Regions from separate parts of the Streptomyces sp. SS7 genome, predicted to be linked through region 2. Evidence: riboswitches for the same ligand, from Rfam matches in the RefSeq annotation. Region 2 holds a riboswitch; each other region holds the start of a gene.
The links. A riboswitch is a leader RNA that binds a small molecule or an ion and turns the genes downstream of it on or off. The one in region 2 is predicted to bind S-adenosylmethionine.
Positions count from the first base shown of each region.

Region 1 (2,256 bases), 6.1 Mb from region 2:
CGAGGGTGTCGAAGCCGGCCTCCGTGAGGGCCCTGCAGGCCGAGGCGATGGAGTAGGCGCCGATGACGTTCGGGGAGCCGGCCTCGTGGCGGGCCGCGGTCTCGTGCCACTCCACGTCCACTCCCCCGTCCTCGCGCCGGGTGACCTTGCGGCTGGCGCCGCCGCCCGCGAGGTAGGGGTCGGCCGCCCGGAGCCAGTCGGCGCGTCCGGCCAGCACGCCGGAGCCGAACGGGGCGTACAGCTTGTGCCCGGAGAACGCCACGTAGTCGACGTCCAGGTCACGGACGGACACCGGGTGGTGCGGGGCGAGCTGGGCCGCGTCCAGGACGATCCGGGCACCGTGCGCGTGGGCGGCGGCCGCGAGCTCGCGCACGGGCCACAGCTCGCCGGTGACGTTGGAGGCGCCGGTGACGCAGACCAGGGCCGGGCCGTGCGGGTCACGGGCGGCGAGGGCCCGCTCCAGGGTCTCGACGGCCTGCTGCGGGGTGCGCGGGGCGTCGAGGTAGGTGACCCGGGCGTCCTTCCAGGGCAGCAGGGACGCGTGGTGCTCGGTCTCGAAGACGAACACCTGGCAGCCGGCCGGCAGGGCGGCGGCCAGCAGGTTCAGCGAGTCGGTGGTGGAGCGGGTGAAGACCAGCTGGTCGTCCTCCCGGCAGTCCAGGAACGCGGTGACCGTGCGGCGGGCGTTCTCGAACAGGTCCGTGGAGAGCTGGGAGAGGTAGCCGGCACCGCGGTGGACGCTGCCGTAGTACGGGGCGTAGGCCGCCACGTCGTCCCAGACGCGCTGGAGGGCGGGGGCGCTGGCGGCGTAGTCGAGCGCGGCGTAGGTGACCTCGCCGCCGGTGACGAGCGGGACGGTGACATCCCTGCCGAGAACGGGCAGCTCCTGCGAAAGGTCACAAACGGGGCGGACGGTGGCAGCGCTGGAGACGGACATGGCGAACTCCTGTGAAGGGCAAGCGGAATCACCGTGCGAGCCGCTACGGCTCGAGCACGGAGAAAGGTGAAAGGGGGTGTGCGGAGGCGGGGCTCGGCGCCCTAGCGCATTCGCTTGCTCACAGAAGGCTCCCTCGACGACCAGGACCCCTGGTGTTTCGCGAGGGGTCCGCGCTTGCCGTAGACCTCGCTGCCTACGGCCTGGTCCTCACCCGGGGCACCCCGCCACGGACGGAGGGTTGCCGGACAGTCGGCCGGGGCCTCATGACTGTCACTCATGACCTGGTACAGGAACGTACGGGAAGTGATCGCGGTCCCGCAACTCGTGTCCGAATGACGGGACCGCACGACCCGCGGTGCGAAAGCGCCCCAGAAGGCGCGGGGACGCGGCTTACGCGTGGGTGGCGGCGACCCAGCGGTCCAGGGCCCGCTTCGCGGCGCCCGAGTCGATGGACTCGGCCGCGCGGTCCATGCCGGCGCGGATCTGCTCCGCGAGGGTGCCCGTGCCCGGCTCCACGGCGACCAGGGCGGCCGCCGAGTTCAGCAGCACGGCGTCCCGCACGGGGCCCTGCTCGCCCTCCAGCAGGCGGCGGGCGACCTCCGCGTTGTACGACGGGTCGCCGCCCCGCAGGGCCTCCACCGGTACCAGCTCGAGGCCGACGTCCCGCGGGTCGAAGACCTCCTCGGTGACCTTGCCGTCGCGTACCACCCACACCCGTGAGGTGGCGGTGGTGGTCAGCTCGTCGAGGCCGTCGTCGCCCCGGAACACCAGCGAGGAGTGGCCGCGCTCGGCGAAGACGCCCGCGACGACCGGGGCCATCCGCGGGTCCGCGACGCCGACCGCCTGGGCCCGCACCCGGGCCGGGTTGGTCAGCGGGCCGAGGATGTTGAAGACCGTGCGGATGCCCAACTGCCCGCGCGCGGCACCCGCGTGACGCAGCGCCGGATGGAACTTGATCGCGAAGCAGAAGGTGATCCCGGCCTCCCGGGCCACCTCGGCCACCCGCGCCGGGGTCAGCTCCAGATTGACGCCCAGCTTCTCCAGCACGTCCGAGGCGCCGGAGGCGGAGGACGCGGCCCGGTTGCCGTGCTTGACGACGGTGACGCCGCTGCCGGCGACCACGATCGCCGACATGGTGGAGATGTTGACGGTCTTGGCGCCGTCGCCGCCGGTACCGACGATGTCGACGGTCCGGCCCGGCACCTCGATCGTGTTGGCGTGCTCGTACATCGTCCGCACGAGCCCGTTGATCTCCTCGACGGTCTCGCCCTTGGCCCGCAGCGCCACCACGAACCCGGCGATCTGCGCGTCCGTCGCCT
Region 1 covers NZ_CP141223.1:7,168,879-7,171,134, reverse strand. The annotation lists gene U5640_RS32900 (aminotransferase class V-fold PLP-dependent enzyme) at 1-937, opposite strand, end outside; SAM riboswitch class IV at 1,103-1,219, opposite strand; gene trpD (anthranilate phosphoribosyltransferase) at 1,328-2,256, opposite strand, start outside.
Region 1: it holds a riboswitch for S-adenosylmethionine, as region 2 does, so the genes downstream of both, U5640_RS32900 (aminotransferase class V-fold PLP-dependent enzyme) here and U5640_RS04620 (amino acid ABC transporter permease) in region 2, are expected to answer to the same signal.

Region 2 (2,256 bases):
GAACAAGGGCTCGGTGCCCAGCCATATCTGATCAGCGATCAGATCACCGCGGCGGACGTCGAGTTGTGGGTGGCGCTGGTCCGGCTGGACACCGTGCACCGGCACCACCTCGACGCCGACGCCGTGCGCCGCATCGCCGGACACCCCGCCCTGTGGGCCTACGCCCGCCGGCTGGCCGCCCGTCCGGCCTTCGGTGCGCACCTCGACCTGGACGGCATCGCCCGCCGCCACCACGCCCGTTGTCAGGGCCTGGAAGCCGCCGGAGCCGCTGTCCAGATCCTGGACTGGGCAGCCCACGCGGCGGAGGGCAACAGCCTTCCTTCGCAGGTCAACCGGCCCTGAGCCGGTCCATCCCTTGGACGGCCGTTGACATTCGACTGGTCAACTGCCTTACTTGGAAGCCGAATGGTCATGAGCGTCAGCGACAAGCCCTGGCTGGCTGACCGGCAACCCTCGCTCCGCGGTGGGGTGCCCCAGGTGACGACCGGACCGGATGACGTTTCGGTAAGCGCGAGGCCCTCGGGGCCGGACAGTGACGGTGACGAGATGTACGCAGCTCCCAGGACGGCCGCACGCCGTCCCCAGGGCTGCGTACAGCCGTACGCGAACCTGTCGAACCTGTTCGCCGCCAACCGCGCCGTCGATCTGCTCCGCGTGAACAGCGCACTGTGTACCGCACCGGGCCGTGCCCGCTGTCGGGGCTGAGCTTCCTCCCTCTCGCCCCTCGCCCCGACCCCGCGTTCCTGACGGACACCGCCGAAGCGGTGTGCCGCCCGCCGCCCCACCCCGGTTCCCCCGTACGCACCCGTGCGCCGCGCGCCGATCCCCGCCGGCTCGTCACTCCTGCGTCGGTCCGGGGTGCCCGACTCCCGCCGGAGCCCACCATGAGTGAACCCCCAGGCGCCGTGACCCTCGCCGAGGCACCCGCCGCCGACACCCCGTCAGAGAAGCTCACCGCCCAGCGCGTTCAGCCCCTGCGCCGCCCGGGACGCTGGATCGCCACCGCCGTGGTGCTGGTCCTGGTGGCCCAGTTCGTGCACGGCCTGGTGTCCAACCCGTTCTACCAGTGGGACCGGTTCGGCTACTGGTTCCTGCGGCCCGTGATCCTCGACGGGCTGCTCATCACCCTCGAAGTCACCGCCTACAGCGCGGTGCTGGGCCTGCTCGGCGGAGTCCTGCTCGCCCTCGCCAGGCTCTCGAGGTCCCCCGTGCTGCGGGCGGTCAGCTGGACCTACGTCTGGGCGCTGCGCTCCATCCCGCTGATCGTCGTCCTGCTGTTCCTGTACAACTTCAGCGCCCTGTACCGGACGCTCAGTGTGGGCGTCCCCTTCGGCCCCGCGTTCTTCACCTTCGACGAGTCCCGGCTCGCCACCGACATGGTGATCGCGGTCGTCGGTCTCAGCCTCAACGAGGCCGCCTACGCCGCCGAAGTGGTCCGCGGCGGCATCCTCTCCGTCGACCAGGGCCAGCACGAGGCGGCCGCCGCCCTCGGCCTGCCGAAGGTCTACCAGTTCCGCAGGATCGTCTTCCCGCAGGCCCTGCGCTCGATCGTGCCGAACTACGTCAATCAGCTCATCGGCCTGGTCAAGTCCACCTCGCTGGTGTTCTACGTCTCGCTGCTCGACCTGTTCGGCACCGCGCAGACCATGGGCGCCACCTATCCCGGCGACATCGTGTCGCTGCTGCTGGTCGTCACCGTCTGGTACCTGATCCTGACCAGCGTCGTCTCCGTCGTCCAGTTCTACGTCGAGCGGTACTACGCCCGCGGTGCCACCCGCTCCCTGCCGCCGACACCGCTGCAGAAGCTCCGCACCGGGCTCACCGGCCTGCGGGAGCGCATCCGCCGGGAGGCCGCCGTATGACCGCCGACACCATCGAGGCCCTGGCGGACGCAGAGGCCGCCACCGTCGAGGTGCACGACGTGCACAAGTGGTACGGCACCCACCGGGTGCTGGACGGCGTCAGCCTGACCGTCCGGCCCGGCGAGGTCACCGTGATCCTCGGCCCCTCCGGCTCCGGAAAGTCCACCCTGCTGCGGGTCATCAACCACCTGGAGAAGCCCGAGATCGGCCACGTGAGCATCAATGGCGAGCCGATCGGCGTGAAGCGGCAGGGCGGGAGGCTCAAGGAGCTGAGCGAGCGGGCCATCCTCACCCAGCGCGGGCGGATCGGCTTCGTCTTCCAGAACTTCAACCTCTTCCCGCACCTGACCGTGCTGGACAACGTGGCCGCCGCCCCGGTCGCCACCGGCCGGCT
Region 2 covers NZ_CP141223.1:1,027,126-1,029,381, reverse strand. The annotation lists gene U5640_RS04625 (glutathione S-transferase C-terminal domain-containing protein) at 1-342, shown strand, start outside; SAM riboswitch class IV at 408-517, shown strand; gene U5640_RS04620 (amino acid ABC transporter permease) at 885-1,862, shown strand; gene U5640_RS04615 (amino acid ABC transporter ATP-binding protein) at 1,859-2,256, shown strand, end outside.

Region 3 (2,256 bases), 4.4 Mb from region 2:
CTGTGTGACCTCCGGTCAGGTGCGTGCTTCGGGGGGCGCGCCGCTTACGCGAGCCCGGCCTCGTGGAAGGACTCCAGCGACGGGCGGATCGTCGCGGTGAGCCCGGTACCGGCCACCGCGTCCAGCGTCTTCAGACCGTCACCGGTGTTCAGCACGACGGTCGTCTTCGCCGGGTCCAGCAGCCCGTTCTCGATCAGCTTCTTCGTGACGCCGACCGTCACACCGCCGGCGGTCTCCGCGAAGATGCCCTCGGTCCGGGCGAGAATCCTGATCGCCTCGACGACCTGCTCGTCGGTCACGTCCTCCACCGCACCGCCGGTGCGGCGCGCGATGTCGAGGACGTACGGCCCGTCCGCCGGGTTGCCGATCGCCAGCGACTTGGCGATGGTGTTCGGCTTCTGCGGGCGGACCACGTCGTGCCCGGCCTTGAAGGCCACCGACACCGGGGAGCACCCCTCCGCCTGCGCGCCGAAGATCTTGTACGGCCTGTCCTCGACGAGCCCCAGCTTGATCAGCTCCTGGAGGCCCTTGTCGATCTTCGTGAGCTGTGAGCCGGAGGCGATCGGCACGACCAGCTGGTCGGGGAGCTGCCAGCCGAGCTGCTCGGCGATCTCGTACGCCAGCGTCTTGGAGCCCTCGGCGTAGTACGGCCGCAGGTTGACGTTGACGAAGCCCCAGCCCTCGCCCGCCGGGTCGCCGATGAGCTCGGAGCAGAAGCGGTTGACGTCGTCGTAGTTGCCCTCGATGCCGACCAGCTCGCCGCCGTAGATCGCGGCCATCACGACCTTGCCCTGCTCCAGGTCGTGCGGGATGAACACACAGGAGCGGAAGCCGGCCCGGGCGGCCGCGGCGCCGACGGCACCGGCGAGGTTGCCGGTCGAGGAGCAGCTCAGGGTCGTGTAGCCGAAGGCACGCGCGGCCTCGACGGCCTGGGCGACGACCCGGTCCTTGAAGGAGTGGGTCGGGTTGCCGGAGTCGTCCTTGACGAACAGCCTGCCGGGCTCGACGCCCAGCTCGCGCGCCAGGTTGTCGGCCTTGACGAGCTTGGTCCAGCCGGGGTTGATGTTGGGCTTGTCGGCCACGTCCGCCGGGACGGGCAGCAGCGGCGCGTACCGCCAGATGTTCGCGGGTCCCGCCTCGATGCGCTTCCTGAGCTCCTCCGGGTCGTAGGCGGAGAAGTCGTACGCGATCTCGAGCGGGCCGAAACACTCCTCGCAGGCGAAGACGGGGCCGAGGGGTACGCGGTGCCCGCACTCGCGGCAGCTCAGTGCCGCGGCGGGACCCAGGTCTACGGTGGATTCGGTTGCAACAGTCTGCGCAGCCATGTGAGGCGAGGCCCTTTCTCCTCATCTTCCTCACGACGCATCTCGCCGTGAGACGGATTTGGCACCTTCCCTAGCCGGGAGCCTCGCGTGAACGAGACCGGCTGGAGGGTTGCCGGGGCTTCATCGGGCCGTTTCCCTCTGCCCCTCTGGATGAGCGGTATGAAGTTGTGGACGGCGGGCCACCGAGGACATGCGATGGTCACCCGCGTTGTTCAAGACTGTAACCGACAACCAGGACAGTTGAGATAGTCGTCCGAACCGCGAGACGGATCACAGGTGAAGGAGCCGCGTACGTGCTGGAAGAAGTCGAGCGCTGGCTGACCACCCGCTCCTGGACCGTGACCGACCGACCGCTGCACCGGATCATGGCGGCCAAACGGTCCTCGGGGCAGCGGGTCAGTGTCGTCCTGCCCGCGCTGAACGAGGAGGAGACCGTCGGCGAGATCGTCGCGGTCATCCGGCACGACCTCATGCAGCAGGTCCCGCTGGTCGACGAGCTCGTGGTCGTCGACTCGGGTTCGACCGACCGCACGGCCGCGGTCGCGGCGGCGGCCGGCGCGCGGGTCGTCCACCGCGACACGATCCTGCCCCGCGTCCCGGCCGTGCCCGGCAAGGGGGAGGTCCTGTGGCGGTCCCTGCTGGTCACCGGCGGGGACATCGTCTGTTTCATAGACGCCGACCTCAGGGAGTTCTCCTCGGACTTCGTCTCCGGCATCGTCGGCCCGCTGCTCACCGACCCCGCGGTGGACCTCGTCAAGGGGATGTACGACCGTCCCCTGGGCGGCGCCGCCGGGCAGGGCGGCCGGGTCACCGAGCTGATGGCGCGCCCGCTGCTGAACCTGCACTGGCCGCAGCTGGCCGGTTTCGTGCAGCCGCTCGGCGGCGAGTACGCGGCCCGCCGCTCCCTGCTCGAACAGCTGCCGTTCCCGGT
Region 3 covers NZ_CP141223.1:5,428,235-5,430,490, reverse strand. The annotation lists gene U5640_RS25140 (MoaD/ThiS family protein) at 1-1, opposite strand, end outside; gene thrC (threonine synthase) at 45-1,325, opposite strand; SAM riboswitch class I at 1,344-1,482, opposite strand; gene U5640_RS25130 (glucosyl-3-phosphoglycerate synthase) at 1,619-2,256, shown strand, end outside.
Region 3: it holds a riboswitch for S-adenosylmethionine, as region 2 does, so the genes downstream of both, thrC (threonine synthase) here and U5640_RS04620 (amino acid ABC transporter permease) in region 2, are expected to answer to the same signal.